One region of the Rhizobium sp. B21/90 genome, then DNA from elsewhere that is predicted to be linked to it. Evidence: predicted binding sites of a transcription regulator. Region 1 holds the regulator's gene; each other region holds the start of a gene.
What was found. Region 1 encodes LexA, which represses DNA repair genes until DNA is damaged. Its sites were predicted from a motif close to TGTTCNNNNTGTGTTCNG; they were not measured.
Positions count from the first base shown of each region.

Region 1 (4,938 bases):
CTTCTACGGTACGCCGCAACTGATGATGGCCAGCGTCGATGACACCAGCGAGCGAACGACGCTCCAAAGGACCGACCGCTGGCTGACTGGGCTGCGCGGCCATATCGGCGACCGAATCCGCTCGATCCTGCCCGGCGACACCGGCGCCTTCGCGGCTTCGCTGGTCAACGACGAACGTCGGGCGATTTCGCCTGAAACGACGGATGCCCTAAGAGTGTCCGGCCTCGCTCATATCATTGCCATCTCGGGACTGAATATGGCTTTGTCGGCCGGTATCTTCTATGTCGGCCTCCGGCATGCACTGAGCCTGTTTCCCGGATTGGCGCAGGCTTTTCCGACCAAGAAAATTGCAGCCATCGGTGCGCTGATCACCGTCACCGCCTATTATTTCATTTCCGGCTTCGGTGTATCGGCCGAACGGGCCTTCATCATGATGGCGATCATGCTGGTCGCGGTGCTGTTCGACAGACCATCCTTCAGCCTGCGCAATGTCGCCCTTTCGGCTATCGCCATTCTAGTGCTCTCGCCGTCGCAGATCCTCGGCCCGAGTTTCCAGATGTCCTATGCGGCGACCATCGCCCTTGTATCCGGCTATTCGCTATGGAAGCGACGTCCGCCCCGCGAGCGGCGGTTTGCTGCTTTCCGGGCACCGATGCCGGTGCTGGCGGTCAGCCGCTTCTTCACCGGCATCGCCATGACGTCGTTCATCGGCGGCGCGTCGACGGCAATCTTCTCGATCGAACACTTTCACCGGCTGGCGACCTATGGCCTCGTTGCCAATCTCGCCGCCATGCCGGTGGTGTCATTCATCGTCATGCCGGTCGGCATGCTTGCCATGCTGATGATGCCCTTCGGCCTCGACGGCGTGTTCTGGCTTGTCACCGGTTGGGGACTTGATATCGTCATGGTCATCGCAAAGACGGTGGCTGCATGGGGCGGCAATGTGCCCTTCGCGCGCCTGCCTAGCGGACTTTTCCCGACCATCATTGCCGGCTTCATGCTGATGACGGTGCTGCGAACGCCCATGCGCCATGCCGGCGCGTTGCTGATTGCGGCCTCGGTGACTTTTGCCGCCTTCCAACCGTCTCTCCAGAAATCGGAACTGCTGATTTCGGAGGATGGCGAACTGGTCGCCATGTTCCGGCAGGGGAGACTCGAGCGCAATCGTGAGCGCCCCCCGGATTTCATCTATCAGCAATGGCAGCGAGCCCTGCCGGTGTCAGAGGATACGCCGCCGCAAATGCTGCCGCCGGACAACTCGACCCCGCCCCATTCCGTTCGTGGCCGCCCCTCGACCCGTATGGATGCGGAGCATCAGGCCACATTGCGATCAGCAATGGAAACTGCTCTGGACAATGCGGTCGACGGCGGGTTTGCCTGCCATGGTCGCGATTGGTGCGTTGCCATGCTCGAGACGGGCGCGATGCTGGTGACTATCTCCGATGCGGCTTATCTGGGGCCGGCCTGCGATACCGCCGACATTGTCATCACGCCGGTCAAACTTCGCCTTGATCTCTGTCGGTCCGGTGCAGTGCTCTACACCGGCGCATCGCTACGCAAAACAGGTTCCATCGAGGTCAACTTGATATCTCCTGAGCCAAAGTTCATCACCGCGTTCAGCGCCCTTGACCGTCCATGGGAGAGGCATCGAGCCTATGACTGGCGAAAGCCGGCCTTCACCGGTACCGATGCCACGTCACCGGTCAGTGATACCGGCGGATAAGTCCGACAAGTCGCCCCTGGATCTTTACCCTGTCCGGGCCGAAGATGCGGGTCTCGTAAGCCGGATTGGCTGCCTCGAGTGCAATGGAGGCACCCTTGCGCCTAAAGCGCTTGAGCGTTGCTTCCTCGTCATCGACGAGGGCGACAATAATGTCGCCGGGGCTCGCCGTACTGGCATTGCGGATGATGACCGTATCGCCGTCGAAGATGCCGGCCTCGATCATCGAATCGCCTCGCACTTCGAGCGCGTAATGCTCGCCGGCGCCGACCATATCGGCGGGGACCATGATGTCGTGGGTGTTGTTCTGGATCGCGGCGATGGGAACACCGGCGGCGATGCGGCCCATGACCGGCAGCGAGACGGAGCCGCTGCGGTCGTCGACTGCGGGCTTTGTCGGCGCTGCGGCGACCGCCGGCGTCTTGCCAAGGCTGCCTTCGATGACGCTCGGCGAAAAGCCGCGCCGTGGCTGCGCATTCGGGTTATAGGCCTCGGGAAGCTTGATGACCTCGATGGCACGCGCCCGGTTCGGCAGGCGGCGAATGAAGCCGCGTTCCTCCAGTGCCGTGATCAGCCTATGGATACCCGATTTCGACGCCAGATCCAGCGCGTCCTTCATTTCATCGAAAGAAGGCGGCACGCCGGACTCTTTCATTCGTTCGTGAATGAAGAGAAGCAGTTCCTGTTGCTTGCGCGTCAACATCGTTTTTCGTGCTCCAAGTGCGAAACAAAGCCAGAACGGACACTATATGTTCCATATGTGTTCCGCAAGTGACTAAATCTTTGTGAACGCCGTTGGAATAATCGCATTTTTGGAAGATCATGTCGCGCTGCCGTCGCTGACGGCTTCGCAGGGTGGAGACAAACCATGACAGCAGCCTATCCAATCGACCATCTGGTCCTGCCGACCTGCGATATAGCCTCTGCGCGCCAGCGGCTGAGCAAGCTTGGCTTCACTGTCGCTGCCGATGCACGGCATCCCTTTGGTACTGAAAATGCTTGCGTTTTCTTCGCCGACAAGACCTATCTCGAGCCACTCGGCATTGCCAGTCTCTCGGAGTGCGAGGCGTCGGCGCTGGCCGGCAATGTCTTCGTCGCGCGCGACCAGGCTTTCCGGTTTCGCGTCGGCGACGATGGTTTTTCCTCCATTGCCTTCGCAACCGGCAATGCTGAAAGCGACCAGCAGCGCTTTCGCGACCGCGGGGTCTCGGCCGGCAAGATCCTCGAGTTCGAAAGGCCGATGCGCATGCCGGACGGGTCCGAATCGATTGCCGGCTTTCGCCTTGCTTTCGCCGCAGATTTGCGTGCCCCGGATTTCTTCGTTTTCACCTGCGAGCGCATTAATGCGATGCCGACGGATCGCAGCGCGCTGGAGAGGCATCCGAACGGCGTTCTCGGCATTTCGCGCATTGTGCTGTCCTGCGCCAGCCCGGAGGCGTTTTCCGGGCTCATCAGCCAAGTTGGCAATGGTGCCGCAATCGCTCCGCATTCCTTTGGCATCACAGCATCGGCAGCCAATGTGGAAATCGACATCTTGAGCGGCGAGGGGATGGAGGCCTTCTATGAGGCGGCGCCATCCGGTGAAGATGCGGGCCTGCGGGGGCGGGCAATCGTCTTTGCGGTTCGCGATCTTTCCGTGACAGAAGCGCATTTGGCTGGTAACGGCGTGACCTACACACGCAAGAGCAACACTATTCTGGTGAAGGCCGCTCCCGGGCAGGGGGCATTGTTTGCCTTCGAGGAGACAGCATGAGCCATTCGACAAATTCGGACGTGGTCGCCGGCGAAGGCCCCGGCAAGGTCACTTTCTCCAACAGCAAGCGCCTCTCGCTGATTGCCGGTCCCTGCCAGATGGAGAGCCGCGATCATGCCTTCACGATAGCCGGCAAGCTCAAGGAACTCTGCGCCTCGCTTGGCATCGGGCTCGTCTACAAGTCGTCCTTCGACAAGGCCAACCGCACATCCCTGTCCGCCCAGCGTGGCCTTGGGCTGGAAGCGGCTCTGGAGATCTTCGGCGAGCTGAAGAAGGAATACGGTTTCCCGGTGCTCACCGACATCCACACGGAGGAGCAGTGCGCCCTTGTCGCCAAGACCGTGGATGTCCTGCAGATCCCGGCCTTCCTGTCACGCCAGACCGATCTTCTGGTCGCTGCCGCCAGGACCGGCCGCATCATCAACGTCAAGAAGGGTCAGTTCCTCGCCCCCTGGGACATGAAGAACGTGCTGGCCAAGCTTAACGACAGCGGTAACCCGAACATCCTGCTCTGTGAACGCGGCGCATCCTTCGGCTACAACACGCTGGTCTCCGACATGCGCTCGCTGCCGATCATGGCGGCGATGGGCGCTCCGGTGATCTTCGATGCTACCCACTCCGTGCAGCAGCCCGGCGGCCAGGGCGGGTCCTCCGGGGGCCAGCGCGAATTCGTGGAAACCCTTGCCCGCGCGGCCGTTGCCGTCGGCGTCGCCGGCGTGTTTATCGAAACCCACGAGGACCCCGACCATGCGCCGTCCGATGGCCCCAACATGGTGCATCTGAAAGATATGCCGAAGCTGCTCGAAAAGCTGCTGGCATTCGACGCCATCGCCAAGGCCTAGCATCTGCGGGAGCGTTCAACAGGCTGACATGATCTTGGTTTAGTCGGCTATGACGTTCCCTCATTCGAAGCGCGTGATGGCATTGTAATTGTCACGCCTTCGATTTAGAGATTTCAATCGATTATAACCAGCGAGCAGGAACCAGCCATGACCGCAATCACCGACATTATCGCCCGCGAGATTCTCGACAGCCGCGGCAACCCGACTGTCGAAGTCGACGTATATCTGGAAGACGGCAGCATGGGTCGCGCCGCAGTCCCGTCGGGCGCCTCGACAGGTGCCCACGAGGCAGTCGAATTGCGCGATGGTGGCTCGCGTTACCACGGCAAGGGCGTCGAAAAGGCTGTAGAAGCCGTCGATACCGAGATTTTTGAGGCCATCGGCGGTCTCGATGCTGAAAACCAGATCCAGATCGACAACCTGATGATCGAGCTGGATGGCACGGCCAACAAGTCCCGCCTCGGCGCCAACGCCATCCTCGGCGTATCGCTCGCCGTCGCCAAGGCCGCCGCCCAGAGCGCCGACCTGCCGCTCTATCGCTATGTCGGCGGCGCCTATGCCAGCCTTCTGCCTGTGCCGATGATGAACATCATCAACGGCGGTGCCCATGCCGACAACCCGAT
Region 1 covers NZ_CP072162.1:2,366,660-2,371,597, reverse strand. The annotation lists gene J5278_RS11255 (ComEC/Rec2 family competence protein) at 1-1,723, shown strand, start outside; gene lexA (transcriptional repressor LexA) at 1,704-2,423, opposite strand; gene J5278_RS11245 (VOC family protein) at 2,589-3,473, shown strand; gene kdsA (3-deoxy-8-phosphooctulonate synthase) at 3,470-4,315, shown strand; gene eno (phosphopyruvate hydratase) at 4,463-4,938, shown strand, end outside.

Region 2 (4,938 bases), 1.2 Mb from region 1:
AGGACAGGGTCCGCAAGATCGCCGACATCGGCACCGCGCCGGCCAAGGCCATGGCCGAGATGCTGGAATTCTTCGAGCGCTTCGATATCGAGAAATACGGCTCAGACGGCGGCCCGCTGCACGATCCGACCGTCATTGCCTACCTGCTGAAGCCAGAGCTTTTCGACGGCCGCACCTGCAATGTCGAGATCGAGGTCAGTTCGGAGCTGACGATCGGCATGATGGTCGTCGACTGGTGGCACGTGACAGATCGCAAGCGCAACGCCCGGTTCATGCGATCGGTCGACGCCAACGGATTTTTTGCGCTGCTTACGGAGCGCTTTGCGCGGATCTGAGAATTCGGAACAGAGTTTAAGGCCGCCGGATTGTCCCGGCGGCCTTTGGTCATTTAGGTGGAGTGCCACCTTTTATAGCACTGCTAAGTTCGTCATAAATTCCGGGCGGAACTACACCAGATTATCCGTGAGACACCGATCAGAGCCTCGCGGCGACCGATTCGGCCAGGGGTATCGATGGCTGAGCTCCGGCTGAAAGGCAGGCGAGGGAGCCGGCGACGGCGGCGCGACGGAGTGCGGCCTCGAAGTCGAGCCCTTGGTCGAGGCTGGCAGCGAAATAGCCGCAAAACGTGTCGCCGGCACCGACCGTGTCGACGGGCTCGATGACGAGGCCCTTGGCGCGCGACAGTACGCCGTCCCTTATGGCAACCACGCCATCGCCACCCAGAGTGACGATCAGCGTCTGCCCGGTTTCCCCATGCAGGCGGGTCATTGCCGCTTCACGATCGGTAGCCGTCATTCCGTCCTGGCCTGCCAGAAGCTCGAATTCCGTTTCGTTGGCGATGACGATGTCGGCTAGCCGCCCGAGCCGTTTGGCATCTGATGTCAGCGGCGCGAGGTTGAGGATCGTCCGGATACCGGCGGCCTTGGCAGCGCCAAGCGCCGCCTCCACCGCATTCCCGGGCACCTCGAGCTGCAGCATGAGGATATCGCCGGCCTTCAGTCCGGCCACCGCAGCAGTGGCGTCTTCGGCGGTGACGGCACCATTCGCAGCGGGCACCACAACAATCACGTTTTCACCGTCGCCGCCGACAAGGATGAGTGCCGTCCCGGTTGGGCCCTCGACATGCTTTACCGCGCCGAGATCGGTGCCGGCTTCTGCCAGCAGCGCCAACGCAGGCTCGGCAAAGCCATCGGTGCCGACAGCGCCGGCCATGCGCACCGTTGCGCCGGCGCGGCGGGCGGCCAGCGCCTGGTTTGCACCCTTGCCGCCGGCAGCCGTTGCAAAGCCGTTGCCGGCAACGGTTTCCCCGGGCTTCGGCAGCCGGTCCGTGGTTGCAACGAGGTCCATGTTGATGGAGCCGAATACTGTGATCATGGGAATGCCTGCTCTGCTGGAATATCGGCGCGACACTGCCGAAGCGCTTAGTCCTCGTCAACCACCCTCAGCTTCAGAAGTCCAGTACGGCTTTCGACTCCGCGTGATGGTTCTGCCGGCTCGCGTACCGCCTCGGAGTGCTCTGTCAGGTCCAGTGCCTCGATCTTCTGGCCGCGCCTCGCAAGCTTCGAGGAGGACGTGGCAATCATCTCGACATCTTTCTGGGCAGCGGAGAAATGTCCCTGGAGTTTGGTGACGCGCTCATCGAGACGACCGAGATCGGCCATCAGCAGCGCCACTTCGCCCTGGATGAGATGCGCCTGCTCACGCATCCGCTGGTCCTTCAGGACAGACTGGATCACCTGGATCGACAGCATCAGCAGGGACGGGGAGACGATGACGATCTGCGCGCGGTGCGCTTTCTGGATAACACCCTCGAACTTTTCGTGAATCTCGGCAAAGATCGATTCCGATGGTACGAAGAGAAAGGCAGTGTCCTGGGTCTCGCCCTGGATCAGATATTTTTCGGAGATATCGCGGATGTGGACTTCCATGTCGCGGCGAAACTGCTGGCCGGCGATGCGTACCATTTCCGGGCTGGAGGCCGCGCGGATGGCGTTCCAGGCTTCCAGCGGGAATTTTGCATCGACCACCAGCGGCGGCAGTCCGTTTGGCATATGGATGATGCAATCGGGCCGCGACCCGTTGGACAGCGTGTGCTGGAAGGCATAGGCGCCGAACGGCAGGCCGTCGGCAACGATGGTCTCCATCCGTGCCTGGCCGAAGGCGCCGCGCGTCTGCTTGTTGGACAGGATCGCCTGCAGCCCGACGACATCCTTTGCAAGCGACTGGATATTGGACTGTGCGGCATCGATGACCCCGAGCCGTTCCTGCAGTTTCTGCAGGTTTTCATGCGTCGATTTTGTCTGTTCGTTGAGCGTGCTGGTCACCCGGTGCGACATCCCGTCGAGACGCTGGTTGACGGCGTGGTTGAACTCCGCCTGGCGACTGCCGAACACCTCGGTCATCGTCGCCAGACGGCCCTGCATCTCGGCCTGCAGCCGCAGCATCTCCGCCATCCGTTGTTCCGCCTCTGCAGCGCGAAAATCCATCTCGTCGTCGCTCTGCCTTTTGCCGGCACTGCGGACCAGCAGGATCACGATGACAAGAACGAGCAGGCCGACCGCGCCGTACAGCAACTGCACCGTCTGGAAGTCGGAACCAAAAAGGGAGATCGTCATGGCATCCTGGCGATAGTTGGAGATCGCCGGACTATAACGCCAGTCAGGGTAAAAGCCAGATCAAAACGTGAACAATGTAAACTGTCCGTATCGGGCGAAATCTGGGTAACAAAGTTAACGGATGGTCAATGCAAATCGGTCAAGTCTGGCAGATTGCCTTTACCCTGCACGCTTGGCGTGCGGAAGCCTCATTCAGACCGAGATCAAGATGAAAGCTGCGCCCGATACATCCACCCTCAGACAACGCCTGGACTTCATCGAGATCGACGACGCCACCCGCGAGACCCTGCGCGAACTGCGCCCGACGCTGTCGGAGCTTCTCGGCGGCGCGCTCGACAAGCTCTATGCGAAGATGGGCAGGACACCCGCGATTTCCCATTTCTTCCGCGACAAAGCCCACATGGATGGCGCCAAGGCGCGCCAGGAGAGCCACTGGGGACATCTGTCGAATGGCCAATTCGATGCCAATTACGTGGCCGGCGTGACTGCTGTCGGCAAGACCCATGCGCGCATTGGCCTCGATCCCAGCTGGTACATCGGCGGCTACGCCCTGGTGCTGACGGAATTGATGCATGGCATCCTGCACAAGCATTGGCCATCGCGCTTCGGCAAACGCCACGCCCCAGGCTTGTCGAACAAGCTGGCGGCCGTCGTCAAGGCGACTTTCCTCGACATCGACTACGCGATCTCCGTCTATCTCGCCGAACTGGACGAGAAACGCCAGGTCCTGGAGCAGGATCGAACCCGCGCCGAAGCCGATCAGCGCATAGCCATGGAGCATTTGAGCCGCGGCCTCGAATCTCTGTCCAAGGGTGACTTCGAGGCGGTATTGCCGGAGAACCTCCCGGGCGCCTTTCAGAAGATGGCCAGCGACTACAACAACGCGGTAGCGGCTCTCCGCCATTCCATCGGTGGTGTCCGCGCTACGTCCGAAGGGGTGCTGAGCGGCACGGACCTTATGTCGAAGGCGACGGATGACCTTTCCATGCGCACGGCGCAGCAGGCCGCCGGCGTCGAGCAGAGTTCTGCAGCACTGCAGCAGCTGGCCGTCAGCGTCGGCCAGACGGCGTCTAATGCGGCCAGGGCCTCCGTCGCCGTAGGCGAAACCCAGCAGCAGGCGAAAAGCTCGGGCGATCTGGTCAACAGCGCCGTTGCCGCCATGGCTGAAATCGAGAAATCCTCCACCGAAATCTCGAAGATCATCGGCGTCATCGACGAGATCGCCTTCCAGACCAACCTTCTGGCGCTTAACGCCGGCGTCGAGGCAGCCCGGGCCGGCGATGCCGGAAAGGGCTTTGCCGTGGTGGCGCAGGAGGTGCGGCAGCTGGCGCAGCGCTCGGCCAGTGCCGCCAAGGAGATCAAGGACCTGATCTCGCAGAGCTCGACCCAGGTCCACGCCGGCGTCACCATCGTGTCCAGCACCGGCGTCGCTCTTGCGGACATGATCAGCCGGATCGACGGCGTCAACAAGTTTGTCGGCGACATTGCCGCTGCTGCCAAGGATCAGGCAATCGGCGTCGCCGAGGTCAGTGCCGCCGTGCGCAACATGGATACGATAACCCAGCAGAACGCAGCGATGGTCGAACGCACCTCTGCCGAGACACGGCACCTGCGCAATGAGGCGAATACTCTGGTCGCCCTTCTCAGCGGCTTCAAGACGCAAGCCGATATCCGCAATGGCAACATGCAGGGCGAGAAACGTCGGGCGGCCTGAGCGGTCATCAAACATGGCCGCAAAAAACCCGTTTTGCGGCCATGTTCATAATTCCCTCCCAAACAAAGATGGGCTATGGGAGACTTTATGACGATCAAGCCTCTTATCATTCTCCCCGATCCGCTGCTGCGCGTAGTCTCGAAGCCGTTCGAACGCTTCGACGCCGAGACGAAGCGGCTGGCGACCGATATGCTGGACACGATGTACGACGCGCCGGGCATTGGCCTTGCCGCCGTGCAGATGGGTGTCGACCGGCGCATGCTGGTCATCGACCTTTCGCGCGAGGGGGAGGAAAAGACGCCGCTGGTGTTCATCAACCCCGAGATTGTCGCGTCGTCGGAAGAGCGGTCGGTCTATGAGGAGGGCTGTCTCTCCATCCCCGACTACTACGCCGAAGTCGAGCGCCCGGCAGAGGTGACGGTCGAGTATTTCGATGTCGACGGCGTCAAGCAGACCGTCAAGGCCGACGGCCTGCTCGCGACGTGCCTGCAGCACGAGATCGACCACCTGAACGGCGTCCTCTTCATCGACCACATCTCGCGGCTGAAGCGCGAAATGGTCATCAAGAAGTTCACCAAGGCCGCCAAGACCAAGGCGGGCTGAAGCCCA
Region 2 covers NZ_CP072162.1:3,533,102-3,538,039, reverse strand. The annotation lists gene J5278_RS17145 (nucleoside hydrolase) at 1-335, shown strand, start outside; gene J5278_RS17140 (ribokinase) at 475-1,374, opposite strand; gene J5278_RS17135 (DNA recombination protein RmuC) at 1,422-2,615, opposite strand; gene J5278_RS17130 (globin-coupled sensor protein) at 2,824-4,329, shown strand; gene def (peptide deformylase) at 4,417-4,932, shown strand.
Region 2: the regulator LexA is predicted to act here: its motif matches at 2,672-2,689, upstream of J5278_RS17135 (DNA recombination protein RmuC).

Region 3 (4,938 bases), 1.8 Mb from region 1:
GAGAAATTCGTTCTCGCCCCGATCTCGAAGAACATAGGCGCCGGGCGCTGGCTCATGCGAAAACCCCGTGCATCAGCCAGCGCGGCGGGGCGCCTTGCCCATAGAGCCCCTCGCGAAACATCCAGAAGCGGTGTCCGCTTTGTACTTCCAGCCTGAAATAGTCGCGGGGCGGGGCCGCCTCGCCATCGAGCCACCATTCGCGTGCCAGCCTCTCCGGCCCCTCGGCGCGCAACACCTCGTGCATCGTTCGCCGCCAGCGAAATCTCTGTGGCGGCCCTTCCGGCACCTCGGCCATGAACGTCTCGACCGGCTCCGGCGTCCGGAACAGCCGCAGCGGTCGCTCGGACCGGCCGGCCCCAACCGTCGGGCCAGTCGTCTGCCGAGGCTGGTCGGACAGCACGTCCGATGCGGGCACGAACAGGGCCGCCCGCTCCGGCACATGACTTTCCGCCAGTTCCAGTGCCTGCAGACAGGCCCGCCCGAGCCGGGCTGCGACCTGATCGACAAAGGCGGAAAGCGACTGCTCCGATGGTCCATCGACAGTAAAATCCGCCTGAAGCGCATCGAAAACTTCGTGCTGCAGCACGTTCAGCCGGACAATCTCGTAACCGAAGCCGGCATCGAGATCGTCATGCACGGCCTTGATACGCTCTGAAAACAGCGCGGCAATGCGTTTCGGCTCGCGCAGCGGCTTCGACGCACCGGCCGAAATCCGAAACACGGCACCGTCGACCCTGAACAGCAGCAGTTCGAACAGCCGACCGCCGATACCACGGGCTTCCAACCCCGGCTTCAGGGCAGCCCCAAGCTGGCCTGCCAGCAGCAGGATATCTTCCTCGGCCTGAACCGGCTCGATGAGGCGCCGTTCGGCAGAAAGGCTGGCCACCGGACGTCGCGGCGAAATCGGCTCCTCGTCAAGGCCCAGCGCCTGATCAAGGCGCAAAAGCAGATGCGCACCGAACCGTCGTGCCAGTGGCGCCCGGGCGGCAGCGATGATATCGCCGACCTGCTTCAGGCCGAGCTTCTGCAGGGCGGCGACGGTCGGTCCGTCGAGCCTGAGCGACGCCACGGGCAATGGCGCGAGCACAGTCTCCATCTCATCCGCTTCGACAATGCCGCTGCGGCCAAAGCGTGCGACGGCCCAGGAGAGGCCCGGGGAAGATGAAATGGCGCCCCGCACCTCCAGACCGAGATGAAACAGCCGGTGCAGCACATCCTTCAGCAGTGCCCGCTCACCCCCGAAAAGATGGGCGCAGCCGGTAATATCGAGGAACAGGCCGTCACGACCATCCAGCGAGACCAGCGGTGTATAGCGGTCGCACCAGTCTGCCATCGCCTCCAGCAGTCGCCGGTCGGCCGCATCATCGTCCTCGACCACATCGAGGTCGGGACAGATTGCCCGTGCTTCGGCGACGCCCTGGCCAGCCTTCAGACCGATGCCCTCGGCCGCTGCTTCCAGGGCTGTCAGCCGCATGGCATTTTTCACCCGTCCGGCGCAAACCAGCGGCGGCGTCTCAGGACGCCCGGTGGTACGCCACGACAGACCCCAGCGCTTGCGGGCGATCCGATCTGTCGACAGCCGGGGAAACGTGAGGGCCAGAATGCGCTGCTGGCCGTTCGACAGCGGTAGGCTGCCGGTTGACAGGGAAAAATTGGCGGTCATGGGCATTCCATTCGAGGACAAATGACAGGGGAGCCGGGTTGCGGCTCTTTTCCAGGGTGAGACGGAAGGACGGGTTTCCGATGCTGCCGCCCAGCATCGATCCGTCCGGCAAAGGCCGCGCCGACGCCGGCGCGGGTTCGATATGAAGGCGCAGAAGGGCGCTGCTGGCCTCTTCCAGCCCGGCTTGCCTGAGGACAAACAACGGTCGCCCGGCAGCCTTGGCCCGCAGGCTCAGCCGGCGACTTTCCGTCAGGCCGAAATGGGCGGGATTGCCGCGCACCTCGAGCACGACGAGGGTAAAGACGGCACTGGCAAGCGCCTCCTCCGCCAGCCACAGCGCCTCTTCGAGTTTTCGCGGCGCCGCGTGCAGGAAGCCGCGTGGCATGACGCCGAAATCCTGAAGGCCCAGGGCATAGGGCAGGCCTGCTTCCAGCATTACCATCGTCTCGCCGATCCAGAGGACCGGCGAGACACCGGCATGGTTGTCGCGCGCCCTGAGCCTTGCGGCTAAAGCCAGCACGAAGCCGGTCGCAGCCCCTGCATCGCGAAGGCTGGAAGAGCGTATTTCGGTCAACGCATTGAGGGGAAAGCCCCCCTTGAGCGCCGCATCGAGATCCGCAACACCGCTCGAGAGCAGCGTCTTCCCCCCGGAAGGGACCCTGCCCGAGACAGCACTTTCGTTGCCCAGGCGATCGTGCTCGGCCGCCGAAAGGGCTGGCACGGGCTTGCCTTCCAGACGGGCGATGGTTTCGCGCAGGGCAAAAAGCGTCTCCCGCGCCACGGCATTGCTAGCCATGGACGTTAGCTCCTGAGTGTATTGTTCCTGTTATGTTCTTATAGATTCCAGAGCGCTAAAGAAGAGTCAACAGGGATTCTCTGTGAATTTATTCCTGCCTTGAATTGGCTCTCGAAAAATTTCCCCAAAGCCTCTATATGGGCCGAAAGAAGGGAATGAGATCATGGCCCGCATTGACCAGAGCGACGATTGGCGTGACCGCCACGCGCCGACAATCAGCGCATTCGAGTCGCTCGCTGCCGAAGCCTACGGCCATCTGCCGGAGGAATTCCGTGCTCTAACCGGCAACCTGTCGATCGAGGTCGAGGATTTCCCGGATGACGAGATCTTCGATGACATGGCCCTGGAAACGCCCTTCGACCTGCTCGGCCTGTTCGAAGGCCGCGGCATTTCCGAGCGCTTTACGGTCGAGACCGGCGAGATGCCCAATCGCATCCGCCTCTATCGCAGGCCTATCATCGATTACTGGGCCGAGAACGACGAGACGCTGGGCGATATCATTACCCACGTCCTGATCCACGAAATCGGCCACCATTTCGGCCTCAGCGATGACGATATGGAACGCATCGAGGCCAGCGCCGAAGAAGCCACGGATCGCTGACGCCCGCTCTACTGCTCCGAGAGCTTCATCTCTGGATCGTAATCCTTGCCCGGAACGTCCTTTACGACGGCCTGGCCGCACTGCATGACGCCGGTTGCGGCATTGAAGGCATAGGTCGGCGAACCCAACAGCACCCAGCCCTTGGAAAGGGCCGCCGATACCTTGTGACAGAAGGCGGAATCGTCCGGGCCGGTGAGAAAGCGATAGAGTTTCATGACGACGTCTTTCGGTCTGCAATGAGATCGGCTTTATGGACCAGTCCCTCCGCCTCGACAAGATGCAGCCGCTCGACCATCTGCCCCTCGAGATCGATGACGTTGAGCCCGGCGGCGGCCGGCTCGGCGAAGGCAGCAATGATTTTCCGCGCCTGCGCGACAGCGGCCTCGTTGGGGCCGAAGTGACGGTTGGCGCCATCGATCTGGGCCGGGTGGATCAGCATCTTGCCGCCAAACCCCATGGCCCGACCTTGGGCGCATTCATCGGCGAATGCGGACAAATTCTTGAAATCGTTGAAAACGCTATCGATCGCGTCGAGCCCGTAGGCGCGCACGGCCAGCACCACCTGCATCAGCCAAGGCACCAGGTAAGTCCGTCCTGGCAGTGCCGGAACGCCGGTTTCCTTGCGCAGATCGTTCAGTCCGACGACGAAGCAATCGAGCCTGGAACCGCCTGTCCGGCCGAATTCGGCAAGGGCGGCAACATTGAGAATGCCCCTTGGCGTCTCGATCATTGCCCAGATGCGCAGCTCCTCCGGCGCGTCGGCATCGGCCAGCCGGTCGCCGACCGCCATGATGTCCTGCGGTTCGTCGACCTTGGGCAGCAACACCGCATCGGGCTGTAGCGCCAGTACGAGGTCCAGGTCGGCCTTGCCGAACACGGAATCGAGCCCGTTGATCCGGATGATCAGTTCCTTGCCGGGAGGTTTAGGCCCGGCGAAGAAGGCACGCAGATTGTCCCGCGCTTCTGCTTTACGCTCCGGGGCAACGGAATCTTCCAGATCGAAGATCACCGCATCGCAATCGAGATCGTGGATTTTCTCGAGCGCCCGGCGGTTGATCGCCGGCACGCTGAGGACGGAACGGCGAAGGCGCGCGGAACGGGTGTGCGGAGAACGGCTCATAGACGACTTCTGCCAATCTTTGTCGCAGCAGGCAAGACAACAAAAAGCCACTCTCCTCTTGCATAGCAGCGGGTCTGGGGCCACATTGGCTGCAGAGAAAGGGTCCCAAAGCCATGAAGAATATCCGTTCGCTGTTTCTTGCCCTCACAGGCGTCGCAATCTTTGCAGGCCTGGCCCTACTCACAGTTTCCCTGACGCTGGTCTTTGCTGCTATTCTGACCGTCTTCCTCGCTGTTCGCGTGCTATCGACCCGCGCCAAGCCGGTGCCTGTTCGCGCCACCGCAAATGGCGCAAAGCCGATGCGTATATGGAACGACGGCCGCGGCACAATTATCGATCTCTGATCGCTGACGCTCCCTCGTCCACTCTCGCCATCACCCTCTCGTCATAGCGTGGCGAAATCTTCACGATATTTTTCTTCATTTCCTGCCCAATTTGCTCTATTGGCTGGAAAATTCGTTGATGCGGCGAAATCGTAGGCAGGAATTTCCATGGACAAGTTCGTGAAGCTGACGGGTGTCGCGGCACCTCTCCCGGTCGTAAATGTCGATACCGACATGATCATCCCGAAGGATTATCTGAAGACTATCAAACGCACCGGCCTCGGCGTCGGCCTGTTTGCCGAGGCTCGCTACCGGGATGACGGTACGCCGAATCCGGATTTCGTGCTGAACAAGCCAGCCTATCAGAACGCCAAGATCCTGGTTGCCGGCGATAACTTCGGCTGCGGCTCGTCGCGCGAGCATGCTCCCTGGGCC
Region 3 covers NZ_CP072162.1:384,695-389,632, reverse strand. The annotation lists gene J5278_RS01850 (error-prone DNA polymerase) at 1-56, opposite strand, end outside; gene J5278_RS01845 (DNA polymerase Y family protein) at 53-1,474, opposite strand; gene J5278_RS30845 (ImuA family protein) at 1,515-2,459, opposite strand; gene J5278_RS01840 (metallopeptidase family protein) at 2,623-3,060, shown strand; gene J5278_RS01835 (DUF1737 domain-containing protein) at 3,069-3,275, opposite strand; gene J5278_RS01830 (CoA ester lyase) at 3,272-4,180, opposite strand; gene J5278_RS01825 (hypothetical protein) at 4,294-4,524, shown strand; gene leuD (3-isopropylmalate dehydratase small subunit) at 4,672-4,938, shown strand, end outside.
Region 3: the regulator LexA is predicted to act here: its motif matches at 2,482-2,499, upstream of J5278_RS30845 (ImuA family protein).

Region 4 (4,938 bases), 220 kb from region 1:
GACGACCGGGCCGGCACGAAATTCGCGACGGCAGACCTGATCGGCGTGCCGCTGCAGATCATCGTCGGTCCACGCTCCGTTGCGTCGGGCGAGGTGGAGGTCAAGGATCGCAAGACCGGTGCGCGCGAGACCATGACCATGGACGCTGCAATCAACCGGCTTCTGGGCTGAGCGAAGGACGACAGGGTATGGCGGTAAGCGGCGCAGCAGTGGCCAAACAGGAAAAGACGTCTGGCGCTCGCTCGCCGTCGCGTGCATTTTCTGCATTCGAACGGCTCGTTGCCTGGCGCTACCTGCGCGCCCGGCGCAAGGAAGCCTATATCTCGGTGATTGCGGGCTTTTCCTTCATTGGCATCATGCTCGGCGTCGCGACGCTGATCATCGTGATGGCGGTCATGAACGGTTTCCGCACCGAACTGATTTCCCGTATCCTCGGCCTTAACGGCCATGTCATCGTCCAGCCTATCGACACTCCGTTGAACGACTACGCGGCACTTGCCAAGAAGTTTGCGGCCGTTCCCGGCGTGACCATGGCCCTGCCGCTGGTGGAGGGCGAAACGCTCGCCTCCGGCCGGGGTGGCGTCGGTAGCGGCGCGCTGATCCGCGGTATTCGTGCCGAGGATCTTGAGAAGCTGAAGACCGTCTCCGGCAACATAAAGAACGGTGACATGGTGGGCTTTGCCGCCGGCACCGGTGTGCTGATCGGCTCGCGCATGGCGCAGCAGCTGGGTCTGGCCGCCGGCGACCAGATCACTCTCATTGCCCCCGACGGCGACGTCACGCCATTCGGCGTCAACCCGCGCGTCAAATCCTACACGGTGTCCGGTATCTTCGAGATCGGCATGTCCGAATACGATTCCTCTATCGTCTTCATGCCGCTCGAAGAGGCGCAGCTTTATTTCAACTCGCCCGGCATCGTCCAATCCATCGAGATCTTCGTCACCAAGCCCGACGATGTCGATACCATCAAGCCTTTGATTGAGGCTGCAGCCGGACGGCAGGTCTATCTCACCGACTGGCGCGCCCGCAACGAGACTTTCTTCTCGGCACTCCAGGTCGAGCGCAACGTCATGTTCATGATCCTGACGATGATCGTGCTGGTCGCGGCGCTGAACATCATCTCCGGCCTGATCATGCTAGTGAAAGACAAGGGCAGCGACATCGCCATTCTCAGGACGATGGGGGCGACATCCGGCTCCATCATGCGGATATTCTTCATGACCGGGGCAGCCATCGGTATCGTCGGCACTTTTGGTGGCGTCGCGCTCGGCGTTCTCGTTTGCATCAATATCGAATCCATTCGCAAATTTTTCTCCTGGGTATCCGGTACCGTCCTGTTCGATCCGCAGCTGTATTTCCTGAGCAAGCTGCCGGCGGAGATGAACCTCAGCGAAACTGTCACCGTCGTCGTCATGGCGCTTGGTCTGTCTTTCCTCGCCACGATCTTCCCCGCCTGGCGAGCCTCGCGGCTCGATCCGGTCCAGGCGCTGCGCTATGAATAAGGATGCCAGCATCTCCATGAAATCCAACGTCGTGCTTCAGCTGACCGGCATCGATCGCCACTATGGCGAGGGCGAGACCATGCTCTCTATCCTGAAGGACGCAGATTTCGCGCTCCATCGCGGCGAAATCGTTGCGCTCGTCGCCCCGTCCGGCACCGGCAAGTCAACGCTGCTGCACGTCGCCGGCCTGCTCGAGCAGCCGGATGCTGGCGATGTGACGATCAACGGCAATCCCTGCAACAACCTCACCGACGAGAAGCGCACGGCCATCCGTCGCAACGACATTGGCTTCGTCTACCAGTTCCACCACCTGCTGCCTGAATTCTCGGCCATCGAGAACGTCATGATGCCGCAGATGATCGCCGGACTGACGCAGAAGGAAGCCCGGGTCAGGGCAAGCCAACTGCTCGATTACATGCGCGTCGGCCATCGCGGCGAGCACCGCCCAGCCGAACTCTCCGGCGGCGAACAGCAGCGCGTCGCCATCGCCCGTGCCGTCGCCAATGCGCCACTGGTGCTTCTCGCCGACGAACCGACGGGCAATCTCGACCCCGGCACCGCCCACTACGTCTTCGATGCCCTGGAGGCGCTGGTGCGCCAATCTGGTCTGGCGGCGATGATTGCCACCCACAATCACGATCTCGCTGCCCGCATGGACCGTCGCGTTACAATCTCGGGCGGCAAGGTCGTCGAATTCTGATCGTCGTGCCGGTCAAGGCACGATGAGGCCGCCGCGATAATCGAGTTCATAGGCGGTGCGGCCGTCTACGATGATATGCTCGCGCCCGCTGAAATGGGTGCAATCACCGCTACTCTCGTCCGTGTAGCGACCGAAGTCATGGTCGAACTGCAACCCACCGAGGAACCGCTTCTCCTCGACATACAGATGCCGCAACGCTGCCTTGATGACGCAGCCTGCCTTCACTGCATCGATCAGTGCGGGCTCGATGATCTTCCCGAAATAATTCATTGCCCAGACGGGCTTGCCTGATAACCACGCCACCTCCTGGCCGGCAAAATCGGAGCCTCCAAAATAGCTGTCGAGATAACGCCACCGACCGCGCTCATAGCCGATGTCGTGAGACCCCGGACGACAGGAAGATAGTTTCGCCGCATCGGCCACATAAGTCTGCGATTTCGCCACGACGATAAAGTCATTCAGCAGCGCCGGATCCATAACTTCTCCCCCAGGATGCATTCTCAGGGTTGCATTTTCACGCGGCCATGTAAAGAACAAAATAAGAACAAAGGCATCTGACTGCAGGCGCTGTAATTGTCCCGACGCTCATTCATCGCGGATGCCACACGCGTCCATGGCGGTTTGATCCGCCCAGTCGGCAACTGCGGCTGTCCTCGCGTCGACTTTGCGTTCCTTGCCACCGCTGCTGACCTTGCCGCTGAGCACATTATAGTCGCAAGTGCCGCTGCTTTCGGGATCCAGCGTGTCGTGATGCGTGTAGGTGAAGCCGGCGACGACGAATGTCGCGTTGCGATAGGCGATCGTCAGCGTCTGCTCCCAGCGGTCGCGTCCGCCACCGCTGTTTTCCGAATGGACGGAGATCGATCCGTTGGGCAGCGCTGATATGCCCGGGTCCCGGCCGAACATACCGTCGAGACTGGTATTGCCGGATACCTTGTTCGGTGCTGCTGCGGCGAGATGTAGAAGAAGATGCTCCTTGTCGCGCAGGTAGATGTAGATGCCGATGTCGTCGCCGTCTTCCTCAGGGGCGATGAGCAGGGCGAGGTCAGCATTGCCGTCCCTGTTCCAGTCGCCGATCGCAGCTCCGATGATCTTTCCCGGCCCGATATCGCCGGCAAACGCACTCGACACGCATAAGGCGGCACTGAGCAGCGCCAAGGCCAAATTTTTCATAATCATCTCCTCCACGCACGCTCATAGCATGGCGTCGGTGCGCGTCCCAGTCATGGGGCCTAGCATGGCGGCATTTGAATCAAGCTCGCAGAAAATACTGTTGACAGGTGAATATAAAGGGAACATATAAGGAACATAACAACACCGGAGAGGCCCAATGACCGATATTATTCGAGACGTCGCCGCTTTCGCCTCCATCGTCATGTTCGTCACCAGCCTGTCGATCATCGTCATGGCGATGTAAGTTTTCGGGTACGACCACCGCCACGTGGTCTTGCCGACCTGAGTTGTTCTGGACTTTGCCAGCCGCTATGCCGACAATAGGACCGATTCATTCGGGCATGCGGAAGGGCTTATCATGGCAGAGGCAACTGACAGGCAGGGCGGACATTCTGGATCGTCGCCGGAGTTCGTGCACCTGCGTGTGCATTCGGCATATTCGCTTCTAGAAGGCGCTTTGCCGCTTAAGAAGATCCTCGCCAAGGCTTCAAGCGACAGCCAGCCGGCTCTGGCGATCACCGATACCAATAACCTGTTTATCGCGCTCGAGTTCTCCCAGAAGGCAATGGACGAGGGTCTGCAGCCGATCATCGGCTGCCAGGTTTCGATCGACATGGAAGATGCCGTCGAGGGCGAGAAGCGCAACGGCCAGCAGGGGCTCGCCAAGCTGCCTGCCATCGTGCTTCTTGCGGCTAGCGACGCCGGCTACGAGCGCATGGTCGATCTCGTCAGCCGCGCCTATCTCGGCGGCGACAATAGTCAAGCTGTGCACGTCAAGGCGTCCTGGCTGGAGGAGATCGGTACCGACGGCCTGATCGCGCTGTCCGGCTCCGTTGGTGGGCCCGTCGATATCGAAATCAAGGAAGGCCATCCGCAGAAGGCGGTGGCGAGGCTGCTGCGCCTGAAGGCGCTTTTCGGCGACCGGCTCTATGTCGAGTTGCAGCGCCACGGCACCTATGATCGCCGCCACGAACAACGCATGATTTCACTCGCCTACGAGCACGAATTGCCGCTGGTCGCCACCAACGAGGCCTTCTTTCCGACCCGCGACGACTATGATGCCCATGATGCGCTGATGGCCGTCGCCCATAATGCGATCGTCTCGGACGACAGCCGGTTTCGCCTGACACCGGACCACTATCTGAAAAGCCGCGCCGAGATGGCGAAGCTGTTTGCCGATCTGCCGGAGGCGCTGGCTAACACCGTCGAGATCGCCGAGCGCTGTGCCTTCGTACTGCAGACCCGCAAGCCGATCCTGCCGCGCTTTACCGGTGCCAGCGATGATCCGAAGGAGGCCGAACGCGCCGAGGCGCTTGAATTGCGGGCCCAGGCTGTCGAAGGGCTCGACATGCGGCTGGCGACGCTCGGCACGGCGCCGGGCTATGACGAACAGGTCTATCGCGACCGGCTGGAATTCGAACTCGGCGTTATCGAGCGCATGGGTTTTCCGGGCTACTTCCTGATCGTTGCCGACTTCATCAAGTGGGCGAAGAACGAGGATATCCCGGTCGGTCCCGGGCGCGGATCGGGTGCGGGCTCGCTGGTGGCCTATGCCCTGACCAT
Region 4 covers NZ_CP072162.1:2,585,182-2,590,119, reverse strand. The annotation lists gene proS (proline--tRNA ligase) at 1-171, shown strand, start outside; gene J5278_RS12405 (lipoprotein-releasing ABC transporter permease subunit) at 189-1,502, shown strand; gene J5278_RS12400 (ABC transporter ATP-binding protein) at 1,519-2,202, shown strand; gene J5278_RS12395 (DUF5680 domain-containing protein) at 2,215-2,679, opposite strand; gene J5278_RS12390 (hypothetical protein) at 2,788-3,375, opposite strand; gene dnaE (DNA polymerase III subunit alpha) at 3,734-4,938, shown strand, end outside.
Region 4: the regulator LexA is predicted to act here: its motif matches at 2,732-2,749, upstream of J5278_RS12395 (DUF5680 domain-containing protein).